Regions from separate parts of the Aciduricibacillus chroicocephali genome, predicted to be linked through region 1. Evidence: a T-box and tRNA genes for the amino acid it is inferred to sense, from the RefSeq annotation. Region 1 holds a T-box; the other holds one or more tRNA genes.
What was found. The T-box of region 1 lies ahead of QR721_RS08560 (valine--tRNA ligase). A T-box ahead of a tRNA ligase gene usually reads a tRNA of that ligase, here a tRNA-Val.
Positions count from the first base shown of each region.

Region 2: it encodes a tRNA-Val, which carries the amino acid that the T-box ahead of QR721_RS08560 (valine--tRNA ligase) is inferred to sense. The anticodon was not compared.

Region 1 covers NZ_CP129113.1:1,613,764-1,623,517, reverse strand. The annotation lists gene hemL (glutamate-1-semialdehyde 2,1-aminomutase) at 1-521, shown strand, start outside; gene QR721_RS08570 (LysM peptidoglycan-binding domain-containing protein) at 641-2,437, shown strand; gene QR721_RS13935 (hypothetical protein) at 3,441-3,536, opposite strand; T-box leader at 3,744-3,973, shown strand; gene QR721_RS08560 (valine--tRNA ligase) at 4,040-6,679, shown strand; gene QR721_RS08555 (hypothetical protein) at 6,903-7,322, shown strand; gene QR721_RS08550 (hypothetical protein) at 7,344-7,994, shown strand; gene QR721_RS08545 (ATP-grasp domain-containing protein) at 8,076-8,927, opposite strand; gene QR721_RS08540 (ATP-grasp domain-containing protein) at 8,924-9,754, opposite strand, start outside.
Region 2 covers NZ_CP129113.1:947,581-957,334, forward strand. The annotation lists gene QR721_RS04980 (DUF421 domain-containing protein) at 1-540, opposite strand, end outside; gene QR721_RS04985 (YjcG family protein) at 662-1,171, opposite strand; gene QR721_RS04990 (ABC transporter ATP-binding protein) at 1,394-3,190, opposite strand; gene QR721_RS04995 (ABC transporter ATP-binding protein) at 3,168-4,907, opposite strand; gene QR721_RS05000 (sensor domain-containing protein) at 5,205-7,334, shown strand; tRNA gene QR721_RS05005 (tRNA-Val) at 7,497-7,569, shown strand; gene QR721_RS05010 (ATP-dependent nuclease) at 8,487-9,754, shown strand, end outside.

The sequences.
Region 1 (9,754 bases):
TTGGTGTCACACCTGATCTGACATGCCTCGGTAAAGTAATTGGCGGAGGTCTTCCTGTAGGTGCTTATGGTGGTAAACGTGAAATCATGGAACGAATTGCACCAGCAGGCGATATTTATCAGGCGGGTACACTTTCAGGAAACCCGCTCGCGATGACTGCAGGGTATGAAACATTGAAAGCTTTGACACCGGAAACATATGAGGAGATTAACAAAAAAGTCGATCGCCTCGCTGAAGGATTCCGTGTCGCTTCCGAAAAATATGACATTCCATTGCAAATCAACCGTGCCGGTTCAATGTTCGGAGTCTTCTTCACACATCAGGATGTTGTTGATTTTGCAACAGCAAGCACTTCTGATTTGGAGCGGTTCAGTTCCTATTATCGTGCGATGGCAGAAGAAGGGATCTTCCTGCCACCATCACAATTTGAAGGTCTGTTCCTCTCAACAGCTCACACAGATGAAGATATCGAAAAGACAGTAGAAGCGATTGACCGCACTTTTGCGAAATTGAAAAAATAGTTATGCTGAAAGAGCCATTCCACATATAGGAATGGCTCTTTTTTATGTCATAAACTATTTTACCAGTGAATAGAATGGGGGTGCAGAATGAAATATCTTTATGGAACGGGGCGATTTTTATGAGTAGAGACCAAGCTGCATTCAGCTTTGATTTAAATGAATCCTTGTATTTCCGGAGCGGAGAGGAAGTCGGCGAGATGGTCAGCATTTCTCTTGAGCCGATTATCTCCGTCCATTCTCCAGCAGAATATGTTCAGCTGCGCGGTGTCATAGAATTGAAAGGAGAATACCGCCGCGGGGAGAATGGTCATGCCGATTATGTACCTATCGACGAGGAAGAGGACGATCAGGCAATACGGCGTGTAGAGGAAGTGAGTGAGACAGAAGATGGAGAGCTTACATTCCTGCATCATTTTCCAATTGAAATTTCCATCCCCCATGATAGAGTGGAAGATTTGAACGAAATCAAAGTACAAGTAACAACTTTTGACTATGATTTCCCTTCAAATGATCGCTTGAATTTACTTGCTTCAATCGAAATCAGGGGAATTCTTCCGGAAGAGCAACGCTCTGAACCAGAACTCTTGACAGAAGAAAAAGATTTGCCATTGCCGTTCTTTGGAGCGGAGGATATTGGAGCAGATGCGCTTGAAGAGTTGATGGGCAAGCTCGCGACTTTCAGCGACCAGCTGCCACAGTTTGATTTTGATATTATCCCGGAGGCAGAAGAGATCGAGCCATCTGCATCTAGAAGAGATGAAGAGCCAGAGGCATTGGCGGACAATCAATCAAATACGTTGCAGTCAGCTTTTTTAACTCCGGAACAAGAAATACCTAAACAAAATGCAAAGCAGTCCGAGCCAGCGAATTCTACAGACCGGTACTCCGCAGAGAACTCCGAACAAACTGATGAAGCGAAACAATCTAATAACTGTGAAACGGAACTTGCTAGTGAAGCTTCTGAACACCGTTTAGAGCTATCTAATAACTCTACTCCGGAAGAGAACGATCAAGCATCTCTAAGCGAAGAAAGCTGTGAACTTGCCCGCTCCGAACAACAAGCAGAAGAAGAGCAGGAACCTGCATTGAATCTAAACAGTAAAGCTGAAAAGGTTGAACGAGAAGAAGTGAGATTGGACTCGGAACCTTCTGCAGAGGAGGCAAAGCCACAACAGGAAGAAGCCCCTAGTGCAGTAGAGAATGATCAAAATTTGTCTGAAGCGGAATCAACATCACAGGAACTTGCTTTTACAGCAGCTAGAGATCAGGCCGAGGCGCGGAAACAAGAAGAGCAAGCAGAAGCAAGAGATCAAGAGCCTTCTGAACTGCAAACAGAAGCAGAGACTGAAAATCAGGCACCTTCTGCAGAAGAGCAACCAAGACAAGAAGAACAAACAGAATCGGATGAAGTAAAAATATCAGCGTCTGAACCAGTCGGCGAGGCAGAGGATGTTAAAGAAGCTCCAGCTGTTCAGGGACGCATTGAACAGCAACAGCAACCGGAAGCAAATCAAGAGTCAGCTGTCGAACAAGAAAGCACGCCTTCAGCTGATGCTGATGAGTCTTCTGAGGCAGTAAATCGACCAGAGCAAGCAGAGTCGGAACAAGAAGAGTCAGAACAACAAGAGTCTCCTGTGTACAAGAAGCAGCGTACTGAAACTGGAATCCACGCTCAAAAGCCAGATGAAGAAGGTGCGGATCTTGGTAATTTGACAGATCTGTTCGGAAGAGATAATGAAGAAGGCTTTACGAGAATGCGTCTATACATTGTCCAGGAGAAGGATACAATAGAGTCTATTGCCGAAAGATACGAAATTCCGGTTTCTCGCTTGTTGCAGCATAACCGTTTAGATAACGAGAACCTTGGCGCCGGACAGCTTATTTACATCCCTGTTCCCCGCGAGGCAAATGCGTAGAAGCAGTTTTGCGAGGTGAAGCGAAATGGATATGGAGAGGGAACTACTTTTAAGATATGGTCTGGAAGCAAACGAAATGGAGCAAATTACAAGCCGCCTGTTCAAAGCGACATGCGGCAGCAGAAGCTATGCTTTGAAAAAAAGGACGGCATCCATCCGTGACGAATCATTGTGGCAAGGTTTGCACAATGAAGCTGCAATCGGTACAATGCGCGGCGTGCTTCCAGTCTATATGACTTTAGACGGATTTCCTTCTGTAAGCATGAATGAAGACGTCTATTATCTAATGCCCTGGATTGATGCGAGCTATCCTAAGCCCGATCAATTGCTGAAGACGATTGGTCATATCCATCGGAAAACAAAAGAGCCAGCCATGCCGAAAGCTGAGGCATGGCTGGGATCCGTGAATACATGTAAGAAAAATATCGGTACGCTGCGTAATCAGCTCTTAAAGCACATTGAGAAATGCGAAACAAGACATTATATGTCTCCTTTTGAACTCAGCTTCTGTACGCAGTATATGGAAGCAGACAGAGTTTGCGCCGAACATATTAAGCAGCTTGAACAGCTCTCAAGTTTAATTGAACAAGGCGATTGGCATACGAGTGTTGTGCATGGCCGGCTATCAAGTGAGCACTTTTTGAATGGAACGACACCTTTATTTGTTAACTGGGAGAACGCTCGGAGCGGCAACGCGACAGATGATCTGCATCATTTTTTCCGCAGTGAGCTGATGAAGACAGAGTGCTTCATGAGACGCGACCAGTACATTGCGGCATATCGGGAATATGAAGCGGCAAATGAATTGTCTGACCTTGAAAGATGCCATCTATCGATTTGCCTTCTGGACCCTATGCCTTATTTAAACTGGGTTCGCCGGTTTGATGCAAATCCTTCAGCCGTTTCCATGCTTGAAGCAGTGGAAGGGTTAAATGCACATTTCCGTGTCATGATGTTTGGGCTTAATTTTGTCCAAGAATGGCAAAGCAGCAATGATGACTTGTCAAATCCAGCGCAAGTAGAACGCGAAGAAGAGACCAGTGATGAAGCCAAGCAAGAGAATGTCGAACGTAGTGGGCAGGAAGAGCGTACGGAACACCTGGAAGATGAGGATCGGAACGACCGCACGCTCAATGACACATAGGCATGTAAACGCCCATGGCGGCAATTTGTAACGGTATTGTCGTGATATGATGACCACCTGCTTTCATCTGTTTTTTTCATTTTATGCTTGAGTTCCTGGACTTTGTGAATGCAGCTTGCTTTTTACCAGAGAGTTACGGTAAAATACAGGCAGACCAAAGCGATAAATGCATGGAAGCGGGAGTAGTATGGATCGTTGCAGTTTCACAGGGAGAAGAGCCTTGACTGAGAGTTCTTCAGCTGGATTTCCAGAAAGTCGCCCGCCGAGCAGATGCCCTGAACTTGATTCAGTAGGGGCAGACCGGAGAAGTTCCGTTACAACTTGCATGAGTGTACCGGCATTTTTATGCCTGTAAATAAAGGTGGAACCGCGGAATCCTTTTCGTCCTTTTTTGGGGATGAGAAGGATTTTTTATTTTGCCGGGGTGTCATGCATCGCATTAGGAAGGGAGCACTACCATGGAAGAAAAACAGACATCACTGCCTCCGAAGTACAATCCGGGGGAAGTTGAAGAAAACCGTTATCAATTCTGGCTAGATGGCAAGTTCTTTGAAGCAGGGCAGGATCTTGACAAAGAACCGTTCACAATTGTCATTCCGCCGCCGAACGTTACAGGAAAGCTCCATTTGGGACATGCCTGGGATACGACAATGCAAGATACGATTTCACGTATGAAGCGTATGCAGGGCTACGACGTCCTCTGGCTTCCGGGAATGGACCATGCCGGTATTGCGACACAGGCAAAAGTTGAGGCAAAACTACGCGAAGAAGGCAAGAGCCGCTACGACCTTGGGCGCGAGAAGTTCCTTGATACTGTTTGGGAATGGAAAGAAGAGTATGCAGGATTCATCCGCAAGCAATGGGAGAAGATGGGCCTTGGCCTCGACTATTCACGTGAGCGTTTCACAATGGATGAAGGTCTTTCTGAAGCGGTACGCAAAGTATTCGTAACCCTTTATGAAAAAGGACTTATCTACCGCGGTGAATACATCATTAACTGGGATCCGGCTACGAAAACAGCACTCTCTGATATTGAAGTTATCTATGAAGAAGTGCAGGGCAAGTTCTACCATTTGCGCTATCCAATCAAAGATTCTGATGAAACAATTGAAATTGCAACGACTCGACCAGAGACAATGCTTGGAGATACTGCTGTTGCCGTTCATCCTGAAGACGAGCGCTACAAGCACCTCATCGGCAAAAAGGTAATTTTGCCAATCGTCGGCCGTGAGATTGAGATTGTTGCAGATGATTATGTCGATATGGAATTTGGTTCCGGAGCGGTTAAGATTACACCTGCACATGACCCGAATGACTTTGAAATTGGTAATCGACACAATCTTGAGCGCATTCTTGTTATGAATGAAGATGGCACAATGAACGCACGTGCTGGCAAGTACGAAGGACTGGACCGTTTCGAATGCCGTAAGCAAATCATAAAAGACTTGCAAGATATGAACGTTCTGTTTGAAATTGAAGATCACGTCCATCAAGTTGGTCATTCAGAACGCAGTGGTGCAGTCGTTGAGCCTTATCTTTCAACACAGTGGTTCGTAAACATGCAGCCGCTTGCTGACGAAGCTGTAGCAATGCAGCAGTCGGAAGGCAAAGTGAACTTCGTGCCAGATCGTTTTGAGAAGACGTATTTGCGCTGGATGGAGAATATCCGTGACTGGTGTATTTCCCGTCAGCTTTGGTGGGGGCACCGCATTCCGGCTTGGTATCATAAGGAAACAGGTGAGATCCATGTAGGCATGGAAGCACCAGCTGATGCCGAGAACTGGAAGCAAGATGAAGATGTTCTTGACACATGGTTCTCTTCCGCACTTTGGCCGTTTTCAACAATGGGCTGGCCGGATGAAGAAGCACCGGACTTCAAGCGCTACTTCCCGACAGATGTACTCGTAACAGGTTATGACATTATCTTCTTCTGGGTTTCACGCATGATCTTCCAGTCCAAGCAATTCACTGGCGAGCGTCCTTTCAAAGATGTTCTGATTCATGGTCTTATCCGTGATGCAGAAGGACGCAAAATGTCCAAGTCCCTTGGAAATGGTGTCGACCCGATGGATGTCATTGAGAAGTATGGTGCTGATTCATTGCGTTACTTCCTGCTTACAGGTTCAACACCGGGTCAGGATTTACGCTTCCATTGGGAAAAAGTTGAATCAACATGGAACTTCGCCAACAAAGTGTGGAACGCATCACGCTTCTCACTTATGAACATGGAAGGTTTCACATATGAAGACATTGATCTTTCCGGTGAGAAATCACTTGCTGACAAATGGATTCTTACACGCTTGAATGAAACAATTGAGCAAGTGACACGCAACACGGATAAATATGAATTCGGTGAAGCAGGCCGCCATTTGTACAACTTCATCTGGGATGACTTGTGTGACTGGTATATCGAGATGGCGAAATTGCCACTTTACGGTGACGATGAGAAGGCAAAGAAAATGACTCGTTCTGTTCTAGCTCATACATTGGATCAGACAATGCGCATGTTGCATCCGTTCATGCCGTTCATCACAGAGGAAATTTGGCAGCAGCTTCCGCATCAGGGCGAATCTATTACGGTAGCTGAATGGCCAAAAGTGAACCCTGAATTCCAGGATGATCAAGCAGTTACGGAAATGGAACGTCTTACTTCAATTATCAAGGCAATCCGTAATATCCGCTCTGAAGTGGATACACCAATGTCCAAGCAGATCAAGCTGATGATCCAAGCTGAGAACGCGACAATCGTTGATGAGCTAAACAGCGAACGTAGTTATCTTGAACGCTTCTGTAATACGAGTGAACTGGAAATTGCCGAAGCTGTCGACGCTCCTGCTAAAGCGATGTCCGCTGTCGTGACAGGTGCTGAATTGTTCTTGCCGCTTGAAGGACTGATTGATTTCGATAAAGAGATTGCTCGTCTTGAGAAAGAACTTGAGAAATGGACGAAAGAAGTAGAACGTGTCCAGAAGAAACTCGGCAACCAGGGCTTCATCGCAAAAGCTCCTGAGAAGGTTGTTGAGGAAGAAAAACAAAAAGAAAAAGATTATCTTGAAAAGCAGGCGAAAGTAAAAGCACGCTTGGAAGAATTGAAATAATAGTTTGACTGTCCCGCAAGTTTCTATTGAGGCTTGTGGGATTTTTTGTATCCTCATTTGGTAAATACTGATAAAATAACATGAATAATACATAAAAGCTGGTGAATCAATGAAGAAGGTTTCTCGGAAAAGGCTTATTTTTATTTTAATTATTTCTCTGGGTTTGAATTTGTATCACTTCATCCATGACAAACAACAGAAAAGAATAGAAGTAGGAATTGATGTGGAAAAATTTTTGTTTAATCTCAATGAGACAGCAAGGCTTTTGAAAGAATTTGAAGAAGAGGAGATTACGAAAAAATATGAGACGGAGGGAGGGAAGAACGAGCACCTTCTTTGGGATGCAAGCAACTATATGTCAGAGAATGAGGGACGGTTAAATGCCTATATTAGCGAAGTGCCGGAAAACCTTGTCTCCTGGAATGGAGGTGTATTCGTAGATATTCGAAATAAAATTAAACAAAATGGTGAAGAGGAATCAAACCAGGTTTTAAAAGATATCCTTAATTTTAAAAAAGGATATGATGCTGAGGCAGGTTCTATTAATGTTTATAAGGAACCTTATAAGGCATTGGCTATTATGGAAGACGTCCTTAGCAGTAAGAAGTATATGGGGAACCGTTTCATATATAAAGATAGATGATATGTTGGGAGGATAAGATTTTTGATTAGAAGCAAGTTAGCCATTATTAGCTCGTTTGTTTTTTTAGGAATTTGTCTTTATTCTTTCTTTCCATTTCCAAATAATCCATTGCTAAGGGCACAAGCGACGTTTATGAATTTTCCGATACAGGATCAGAACGGGTATGTGTTATCTGGTATTTTTTGTTCAGCTTTATTTATTATAAGTTTTGTTTTGCTCGCTGTTGGGGTGAAAAAACATCGTATTAGGACTGTGATCCTTGTATTCGTCCTATATTTATTTTTGCCGAATGTGGCGATTACTCTGTATCAGGGAACAGTCGCATCTGGTATTTTCGCAATTTCCTACGATAAAGATGGGAGTTGTCATTTTGAGAGCATTAGAGAGAATCTGTTAAATGGTGAGTGCACACTTACATTGAGGAATCACAGCAATCATACGGTGAGCTTTTCAATGCAATTTCTTGATAATGATCTTAAGCCTGTTTATCGAACAGAGTCATTAATGAATGAGCCTAAACTTGAAAAAGTCACATTAAAACCGAATGAGAAAAGGACAATTCATTTGGAAAAAAAGATAGATATATCGAAAATTTCACGTACTATCAGTGGCGGGACATCGAATGACATACACTTTAAGTTAATTGCCGGTGAGTTTGAACGTGATTTTTAGGGCTGTTAATAGAGTATATAAAGTGATCCGATATTTAGAAAAATGACGGGGCATACGATGCTCCGTCATTTTTTGATTTTATTATTCAATCCGCTCTCTAATTAAAGCAACATACTTCTCCAGGATGTTAATATTGCTCGTCACACTTAAAGTCCGTGACCCAACAATATCTTCTATTTCATTGAAAAGCAGCTTGCCGTCATTTCCAATGAGGAAGTCGATTCCAACCATTCCAAAATCAAAACGGTCGATGATTTTCTGTACAGGTTCTAGATTATTGGCGTTTAGATTATAAAACGTTGCTTTCCCGCCGAGCTTGAAGTTCGCACGGAAGTCGGCGTCACTCTCTCTAAGGACAGCTCCGACAACTTCGTCCCCAACTACAAAGACGCGCAAATCTTTACCATGTCGCACATTCGTGCGTTGGGCGATGAGATTTACTGGTGGAAGTTTCGGCAAGAGGGAAGTCCAATCGTCCTGGGAACCGATCCAATACACTTCCTTACCGCCGCGTCCGCCCGTCTGCTTAAGGACAAAAGGAAATTCAAGTGGCGGTGTTTGTTTAAGAAGATCCGTATGTAGGAATAGGGTATCATTCATTGGGACACCGAGCTGCTGTACGTAAGAGTGTGCGAGTGCCTTGTCATTGGCAATACGTGAGACTTCATACGAATTGAATGCAGGGATTCCGGCTGTCTCAAAGTGTAAATTAAGCAGCGGTTCAATTGTTCGGATAATCGCGAAATCGGGTCTTTCCGGTTTCCCGTTTTTTAGAATTTCCGTTTTGTTGTCGATAATACCGACTGATAGTTGTTCCCGCATTACAAACTTCAATTCGATATCCTGTTTTTGTGCTTCATCGATAAACCATTGAATGTATCCTTCATTGCCGAGTGTATCGGCTTTACGATAAATGATCCAGCCTGTTTTCAAAACTGTTTCCTCCTGTCTTTTACTTTACGGAGGACGTCACGGACTATGGCATCACTAGCATCTATTCCGGTTGCGTCCATTAGATTATGAATATGTGCATTTGAGTTTACTTCACAGACTATTGGTCCGAGTTCCCCATGAAGCAGGTCGACACCAGCGAAATCGCATCCGAGCGCTTTCGCTGCAGCAATGGCAAGCTCACACTCAGCATCAGTCGGTTCATAGCTATGCATTTTGCCGCCATTCGTCACATTGGCGCGGAAATCATCAACCGCTGTTCTTCTCACTGAGGCGACGACTTCATCGCCAGCAACTTGTAGTCTTAGATCAATGCCGCGGCTTGTCTCTACGAACTCCTGGAAAAGGAATGGTTTGCCGCCAATTTTCTGAACTTGTTCTTGTAGTTCAGCCATGTCGTTTACAAGGTAGACTTGCTGGCCAAAAGATCCGAAAGCTTCTTTTACAATCATTGGGAAGCCAAGTGCCTTGGAGGCAAGTTGCAGTTGCTTTTCCCCAAGCGGACTATCTTGAAGGAATGTTTTTGGAGCAGAAATTGTCCGTGGCATCGGGATCTTCCTCTTTGCAAGTGCTTGATGTGTCGCGATTTTATCGTCGCTCGCTTCAATTGCATGAGAGCTATTGAAGACAGAGATACCCATCGCTTCTAGTTGGCGTGCAAGATGGAGGTCTTTGTCCGTAAAAAGACAATATTCAGGGATGTTAAGCCCGTTCGGCTTCAGCAACTCCATGCCTTTTGAGTCTGTAACAGCGAGCAAGTCGTTATTTTTTACAATATCAGCTTGGCTTCCCGCACGCAACGCCGCTCT
Region 2 (9,754 bases), 670 kb from region 1:
AATGATTGCTCCATCAATCACAAGGGTCATCGGAAGACGGACTGGTTTTGGAACAAGATTGTGATCTTGCCTATCTGCCATTTGGAAGTCGGACTTCTTCAGGACAGATAACGTTCCATCCGTTTCAAGGATAGCCGAATGAACCTCGGACACCGTAAATGCATTTTTTGCTCGAAGTAAATGCTGAAGCTGGTTAATATCGAGCTTATTTTTGCGCATGGAATCTCTAATAAGTTCTCCACGTTGGATAATGATTGCCGGTCTTCCTTCTAGGAAAGAGCGGGAACGGTTGAACTTCTGGGTAATCATTTCGGTACCATACATAAGAACGCTCCAGATGAAAATGACAAGCGCTATTTCGATAATTCCTGTATTCTTATCGAAGAGTGCATTTCCTATAAGGTCACCTAATACGAGTGCGGAAATAAAGTCAAAGGTCGTAATCTGGGAGATTTGCGTTTTACCCATGATTTTAGCAAAAATGAGCAGAGCAAAAAATCCGAAAACCATTTCATATATCATTGATAAATAAAACTGCATAGAGTTGATCCCTCCGTGAATTACTCAGATTCCTATGCTTTAGTCATCTCCCATCGATTGCAAAGCATACATAATAAAAACAGCCGACACCATGATATGGAGTCGGCTGTTTTTATTTAGTTCAGTTCCCGAGAACGAAGGAGTCGTACACTGTCCAAGATCCATTTTCAAGTTGATAAAGGAGATGGAAACGGTCAACTTTGTCTTGGAACTGGATTTTTTTCATGCGCAGGCTGCTGAAAACATCGGAGAATTCATCATCTGTCAAATTTTGGGCAATTGTAATATGCGGGACGAAGGAGTGTTTACCTTGAGCAGGGAAAATTCCTTCATGCATATGACTGTTCAAGTCGATGAGTGATTGGATAGGTTCCACTTTGAAATAGATCGTATTTGTGACTGGTGCAAAGGAGCTGACCTTATTGATATAGACTGTGAATGGTTTCGTGTCCTTCGCAATGTATCTCAGTTCAGTCGATAATTCCTTAATAAGCTCTTCTTCGGCTTCGAAAGGTGTTTTCAAAGTAATATGCGGAGGAATCAGCGAATAGTGGGGATCGTACCGCTTTCTGTACGAATTGGCTTCGTCCTGTACGGATTTGGATGGAAAAATGGCAATACCGAATTTCATGATAAAACCTCCTGTTCTCAAATTATACAAATATTCTTGCGGATGTACAACGTATATTTTGAATATTGCCGCTATGGCATTATGTGAATATAAGGAAGTGGACTTTTTTATTCTATGTTTCATTATATCAGAACATGACTCTGTAACTGACCAAATATAATCTCTATAGAAGTGCAAAACGAGCTTTCCATCTATTCCCAAAATATTCAAATGCTAAACATTTTAAACATAAAGTGATGCATATTTTCCTTTTTGTGAAATCAGTTGGGCATGTGTTCCTTGTTCAATAATCTGTCCGTGTTCTAAAACAATAATTTGGTCAGCCTCTTCAACTGTGTTCAGGCGATGGGCAATAACGAAGCTTGTACGATTCCTCATCAGTTCCTTTAAGGCTTGTTGGATATGCATCTCCGTGATTGTATCTATATTACTTGTCGCCTCATCGAGTATAAGGATTTCTGGTTCCTTCAGAAATGCTCGTGCAATTGCCAAAAGCTGTTTCTGTCCCTGACTGATGCCGCTGCCGGATTGGTCAAGCATCGTGTCATAGCCATTCGGTAAGGAGCTGATAAAATTATGTGCGTTCGCTTGTTTCGACGCAGCTATAACTTCCTCGTTTGTCGCATCTAACTTCCCATAACGGATATTTTCTCGAATAGAGCCTTTGAATAGGAATGTATCTTGAAGCACAATCGCCATATGTTGTCGCAAGCTTGTACGGCGGATGGAATTCAGTTCTATTCCATCTAGTTTTATGCTGCCTGAGTCGTAATCGTAAAAGCGGGCGATCAAGTTTGCAATTGTCGTTTTACCTGCTCCGGTATGTCCGACAAAAGCAACTGTCTGACCGGGAAGTACTTCAAAATTAATGTCTTTTAAAATGCTTCTTTCATCATATGCAAAGCCTACATTGTTAAAAGCAAAATGGCCATTTGTCTTTTTCAATTCTTTGCCTTCATCTTCCTTAAGATCCTCAGGTTGCTCATCAAGGACTTGAAAGACCCGTTCGGCTCCAGCAACAGCAGACAGGACGACATTGAACTGATTGGCAAGATCATTAAGCGGCCTTGTGAACTGGCGGGCGTATTCAATGAAAATGACAATAACACCAACTGTAATTGTACCTTTAACTGCAAGCCAGCCGCCAAATAAAGCGATAAGAGCGAAGCTTAAAAAGTTCAGCGTATTCATTACTTTAGGAATCAAGCCGGAAATTGCCTGTGCCCAAAAGCCTGATTGTTGTAAAGCTTCATTATGGTTTCTGAAATCTTCTGCAAATCGTGCTTCCTGAGAAAATAGACGGACTATTTTCTGACCATTGAATGTTTCGTCGACAAAGCCATTCATTTCTCCAAGGTCCTTTTGTTGCAGTTTATATAAAGGGCCAGTACGATTCGTAATCCATTTCGTTCCGATGAAGAGCAATGGAACGACAATCATGGTGACTACAGTTAGGAGAGGGCTCAGCATTAGCATAACGACTATTGTTCCGCAGAGTGTAAGTACACTTGAGAAAATCTGAATGACTGATTGATTCAATGTACTATTAACATTGTCAATATCATTCGTGACGCGACTCATGAGGTCCCCTTGTTTCCTTTTGTCATAATAGCTAATTGGAAGCCTGTGAAATTGTTCGAAAAGCTGCTGCCTAAGCTTATAGACAATGTTCTGGCCGATGCCGACCATCCAGTAATTCTGTAAGAAGGTGGCAAGAGCAAGCAAGATATAAACGAAAGCTAATGTACCGATCAACAGGCCAAGCCCTTTTGACATGCCGCCGCTAATATACTTGTCAATTCCACGTCCAACGAGGTACGGTCCAAGCAAACTGAATACTGTGCTTAGCAAAACCATGAAAATAACGATGATGAGCATTCGTTTTTCCTTGCCAAAATAGGACCAGAGACGCTTAATTGTTCCTTTTGCATCTTTGGCTCGCTTTTTGTCCTTGCCTTTGACGTCTTTAAGTGTAATTTTCTTTTGTTGGAAAGGCTCAGTCCATTGTTTGACGTTCACGCAAAGCTCCTCCTTCCGCTTGAGATTCTAAAATTGACTGATACAGACCGGATTGAGCAAGCAGTTCCTTATGTGGAGCAAGACCGACTGCCTTTCCGCCATCAAGCAGCATGACACGATCCGCATTTTTGGCTGTTCGAATTTTTTGGGTGATCAATAAAGTCGTACATTCATACTTATCCAGAGCTTTTAGCAATTTGGATTCTGTAGTGGTATCAAGAGCGCTTGTACTATCATCAAGCATAAGAATGAGAGGCTTGGCAATCAGAGCTCTGGCAATGGAGATACGCTGCTTCTGTCCACCGGAAAGATTCACCCCACGCTGCCCAATAACGGTTTCATAGCCAGATTCGAGGTTAGAGATCAAGTCATGAATCTGAGCGTCTTTTGCTGCCTGTTCCATTTCTTCATCTGTAGCATTCTCTTTACCAAAAAGGATGTTCTCGCGAATTGTTCCACTGAAGAGCATCGCTTCCTGAGGAACAAAGCCGATTGATTTACGCAAATGTGTCAGATCATATTCTGTTACCGGACTTCCATCAATCGAGATAACACCTTCATCCGGGTCAAATAGGCGGGGAATCAGTTCGAATAAAGTTGTTTTACCAGTTCCAGTCGTACCCATAATGGCGATCCGTTCACCAGTTTTTATCTTAAAAGAAATGCGGTTCAAGACTTTTTGCGGTTTGTCCGGGTATGCAAAGGAGACATCATTAAACTCAATTGAGCCAGTAAGAGGGATTTTTTTGGATAGCCCAGCTATTAACGGTTTCTGGTCATCTGCTGACAGAACAGCATCTACTCTGTTCACTGAAGCTTTAGCCCGGGAAATTGCAAGTGTAATGAAGGTGAAAGTGGAGACCATAATTGAAATTCGCAATGCATAATTGATGATTGCTACGACATCTCCGATTGAAGAATTGCCAGCAACTGACTCACGATGCCCGAACCAAAGAATAAATAGTAATGTGGCATTCATGATAACGAGCAGAAGAGGCATTGAAGCCTCAACAAACCGAAAAGTATTCCTTGTTTCATCTGCAAGTTTTCTATTTGCCGCTTTAAAGCGCTTTTCTTCATGCTTTCTGCGTACGAAAGCTCTAATCAACTTCATACCGGATAAATTCTCCTGCATGACCTGGTTCACTTCATCGACATTTTCCTGAACAGTATTGAAGCGTTCTCCAGCTTTTTTTAGTACCCAAAATAGAAAAATGAGAGCGGCTGGGACTGTAATTAAGAAAACAACAGCAATTTTTGCATCTAATAGAAAGGCCATAATGATTGAACCGATTATTGTCAGAGGAGCCTTTGCCATGATTCGCATGCCCATGAACAATGTATTTTGAATTTGCCGGATATCATTGGTGAACCTTGTGACAAGAGCAGACGCAGGGAAACGTGCCATATTCCTATATGAAAAATTTTGGACTTTATTAAAAAGGTCTGTTCGTAAATCAGAGCTGAAACGAATGGCGGCGAAAGAGCCATAAAAAGAATTAGCAAGTCCTGCTAGAAATGCTATAAGGGATATGCCAATCATGATCGTCCCCCAATACATGACAATGGACAAATCCTGGTGCAGGACACCTTCATTAATCATCTTTGCGAGCATTACAGGGAGAACAAGGTCGATTCCCATTTCCGCAATGGTGAGAATAAGAGCAAGCAAAGCAGGCAGGCGGTATGGTTTTAAGTAAGTAAGAATCAATTTCATGTTGCAATGCAATCCCTTCATGAATTCAAACTAATTTATCTTCCTATTATACTTGCATTTTTGATTGTTCAAAAATCTTATGACTTAATTAATAAAAACGTATCCTATTTTAGGTAATTTTTCATTGACGTGATAACTGGAAGGAAATACTATTTAATTATAGATAAAAATAAACGACTTTCTCCGCAGAAATGGCGGAGCTTCATAGATTGTACAGGTCAGGGCCTGGCTCGGCGCCATTCCTGTCATTTGCATGATGTTTCGGATTCGGCGAGGAATCTCAGGGGGGTTGCAAAATTGAGCACAACATCTGACACCGACGTACAAGGATTGCAACATCAAAAAGAGAGTGAACAATCGATACAGAGTCTGCTTAAAGATTTGCAAGATATTAAATATGCACTGGATCAGTCTTCTATTGTTGCAATTACAGATCAGCGAGGCAGAATTAAGTATGTAAACGATCATTTCTGCAAGATATCTAAATACAAACGTGATGAACTTCTTGGAAAGGATCATAGCCTTGTCAATTCCGGTTATCACGAAAAAGGCTTCTTTAAAGAGATGTGGGCAACAATTGGAAAGGGTCATATATGGAGAGGGGAAATTAGAAACAGGGCGAAAGATGGAACGCTTTATTGGGTGGATACAACGATAGTTCCTTACTTGAATGAGAAAGGAAAACCTTATCAGTATGTTGCAATTCGCAATGATATAACCAAGCGTAAGGAAATGGAAGAGAAAATTCGGGAGAGTGAAGAGAAATACAGGCTCATTACTGAGAATTCCGGAGATCTGATTTCTGTCATCGATAAAGAAGGAAATATTCGTTATTTGTCCCCTTCGCATGGTGAACTGCTCGGTACAAGAGTTGCCAATGATTTGACTGGGAATCTCCTTGATTGGATTCATGAAGAAGATCACAAGATGTTATGTGCAGAGCTAATCCTGCTCGCCGCAATGAAGAAAAAAACTTCTCACATTGAGATTCGAATTAAATCAAGCAGCAATATTTATCATGTCATGGATACGAGAATTAACCCTGTAAAAACAGAGGAAGGAATAAGAGATTTTGTTCTTATTATGCGAGATGTGACAGAGCGTAAAAACTCAGAAAAGATGATCTATCACCTCGCATATCATGACACGCTTACAGACCTTCCAAATAGACGTATGTACATGAATACTTTAAGAAAAGAAGTCCATGAGGCAAATGAGTCCCATACGAAATTTGCGGTCGTATTCATCGACCTTGATAATTTCAAGCATATTAACGACTCTTGGGGACATGAGAATGGAGATTATCTGCTGGCGGAAGTGGCTGCCAGAATGAAAAAATCAATTCGTGATTCGGACGTCGTAGCCCGATTCGGTGGAGATGAGTTCACAGTACTGTTACGTGATGTGCCAAGCCTGACTGTCTTGCATCAGATGGCGAAACGCATCCACAGTGATTTTCAGAAACCATTAGAGATTGATGGCCAGCGCTATACACCGTCCTGCAGCATGGGAATCGCTCTATATCCCGAACATAGTATAGATGCAGATGATTTACTGAAAAAAGCTGATACAGCATTGTATACAGTTAAAGAACGCGGACGAAATGGATATGCAATATTTGATGAGAAGATGGAGCGCAAGTCACTTGAAATTATTCTGATGGAAAATGAAATGCAAAAAGCAATTGAGCATGATCAATTCCATATTGATTATCAGCCTAAGATGGATTTGGCTTCAAATAAATTGATCGGTATGGAAGCGCTCGTTCGCTGGAAGCACCCGGAGCTCGGTCTTATTCCACCGAACAAGTTCATACCGCTTGCCGAAGATTGTGGTCTGATTATGAAGCTCGGGGAATGGGTTCTTAGACACAGCTGCGAACAGAATAAGAAATGGCAGGACAAAGGCTACGAACCGATAGTCGTTTCCGTAAACCTTTCACCATACCAGGTCATGCATCCAGCTATTGTTCAGAGGATAAAGGATGTCCTTGCCGATACAGGGATGAATCCTAAATGGCTCGAACTGGAAGTGACTGAGAGTATTTTTACCAATGTGGACCATGCTTCCGGCGTATTACAAGAGCTGAGAGACCTCGGCATTCAAATTTCCATTGATGACTTTGGAACCGGATACAGCTCGTTCAGCTATATTAAAAATCTGCCGGTAGATACTTTGAAAATAGATGCTTCATTTATCCAAGACATCGATCAGAACAAAGAAAGCCAGGCAATCGTTCAAGCGGTTCTTGCTGTCGCCAAAACACTTGGAATCGGAGTTATTGCAGAGGGGATTGAAAGCAGTGACCAGCTTGGGGTTCTATTGGAAGATGGTTGTGCTCAGGGGCAAGGCTACTTCTTCAGTAAACCACTCCCTAGTGAAGACTTTGAAAGCTATTTGAAAGGTGCTGGACCAGACTCGGATTAAATTAAGTAAGTAATAAGAGTACCGGATTTCCTATTTTGGTTAAGATTCTGGGGAAATTCGGTACTTAATTTAAATATGAAATGAATAGCTAAATATATTAAAGAATTGTTGACTTCATTTTAAATCTCATGTATATTATTAACTGTAATACATATCCCATGCGATTCCTTAGCTCAGCTGGGAGAGCGCTACCTTGACAGGGTAGAGGTCGCTGGTTCGAGCCCAGTAGGAATCATCGAGTGAGAAGAGCTTGAAATCCTTTATTTGTAAGGGGTTTGAGCTCTTTTTCTGTTTCCATTTATAGTGTTTTATAATATTGTAAGCGGGGCGTGGCATGATTTGTTTAACGGATGCTATTCTCTAAATAAAATACTATCCAATCGGAGCCGAGCTAGTTGCTGCATACTCTAGTAGTTAAGCAATTATACGGCAAGAATATGAAACGAAAAGCCAATAATAATAAATCCTCAAAGTTACAAATCCATAATAAAAGCTGTAAATTCTTTAGTTCAAGAGGATTCGGAACCCTAGAGTACCTAAATAGATACTTTGTTATACGGAACAAGATGCGAAATGCTATAATGTTTATTATATTCACAGTTATGTAATTTTTATCATTTATGGTAATTTTGTATAATTTACAATCACTGATTGGCGGTTTGGAATATATGCTTAAGTGCAAAGCTGGGAACCTCGATGATGCTGCTGTTTTATACCTGAGTTTCTTCAACTTATCATTAGCTTAAATAAGCATATGCAGTTTCGCCCACATACATAATGATAAGCATCATTGACCTTAGCCAATCGAAACACTTCCGTACTTTTACTGCAAGAAGTCGTTCCCACTTCTCTAAGACTAGCAATTCAGTCTGAAAACAGCAGTAAAGACCTTGCCTAATGATTGCTACGTTGATTTTCTGCATTGGCTCAACTAACCTTATCTGTTATTTATCGTGATTTAAGGGCGTTCCCACGGTTATGCTTTTAAGTAATTTTTCATGTCGAACTACTGAAACGAAAGCGTTTTGACAGAGGTGGTAGCTCTGACTCAAAAGGGATTTATTCTTTTTAAAATAAACAAAACCTTTTAATAAGAAAAATGCAATATTAAATTTTCGTTAACGGAAAGAATCAAATGTAACGGAGGCAAAGATGTATATAAAATCTATGAAGGCACAAAATTTCAGGTCTTTGAAGAATGTCAAAATTGAATTCAAACCAGGATTTAATCTAATCATTGGGAAAAATAACACGGGTAAATCAAATATTTTAAAGCTTCTACAACGCATCTTTGTAGATGACTGTAAATTTTCTCAAAGTGATTATTCGAAAATTAATAATACTAATCAAATGGCACCAGAATTTGTCATTGAAACATCCCAAGGTAATTACATGAAGAATAATGAAGCTTATTACGCTGGTTCAAAAGTAAGTTTTAATGATTTCTTAAATAAGTTGGGTGATTGGCATTTAATATTTATTGATATTCAAAAAGAGTATAGTGATTTTATAAAACTCGTTTTTGAGGAGTACAATAATTTAGATAAGAACAGCAAAACTATACTTGATACTCAAATTAACATAGACTTTAGTGAAGTTATGGGGATGGGTAATTCAATATATTTCAAAGAAGACTCGATTTACGTAATTGATGAGTATGCTGATACCTCGGAGTTGGAAAATAAAAGTACTGGTGTTCAAAGAGTGGCATTATTAATTTGTTTAATAAATTTATTTAAGATTAAGAAGAAAATAAGTCACTATATACTGTTAATTGACGAACCAGAAGGAAACTTACATGTTAAGTCACAAAAGAAAATGCTTGAATTACTAAAAAGCTTTAGTGAAGATCATCAAGTTATAATCTCTTCACATTCCACAATTTTTATGAAGGATTTAGATTTAGATGCTGTAAATTATATTGATAGAGATAAGAACACTGGATCCTATGTTGACAATAAGAATCTCGGCTTGGAAAACTTTAAAAAAATTAGAGATGTACTAGGTCTGGATTTGAGTGATACTTTGTTCCTGAATAAGAATATTGTTGCTGTAGAAGGGATGAGTGAAGTCATTCTACACTCCTACATATATGATAGACTAAATAAAAACAAGTCTGACTTCACCTTTTATACTATTGAAGGCGCTGATAATGCGCTTCAGAATATCATAGCTTTAAAACAGGTATTAAATAAGGACCTAATAATTATTCTTGATAACGATTCTAAGGGTATTAAGATAGCAGAAGATATTAGGAAAAATACCTTTGTTAACAAGTCTAGAATATTTATGCAACCTAACGATACTATTAAAGGTGAATTGGAAGATCTTTTCCCTAAAGATTTTATTAAAATAGTTATAAGCAAATTTATAGAGCTTCAGCGTAGTGTAATTACAAAAAACTTGGGCGAAAACGCAGA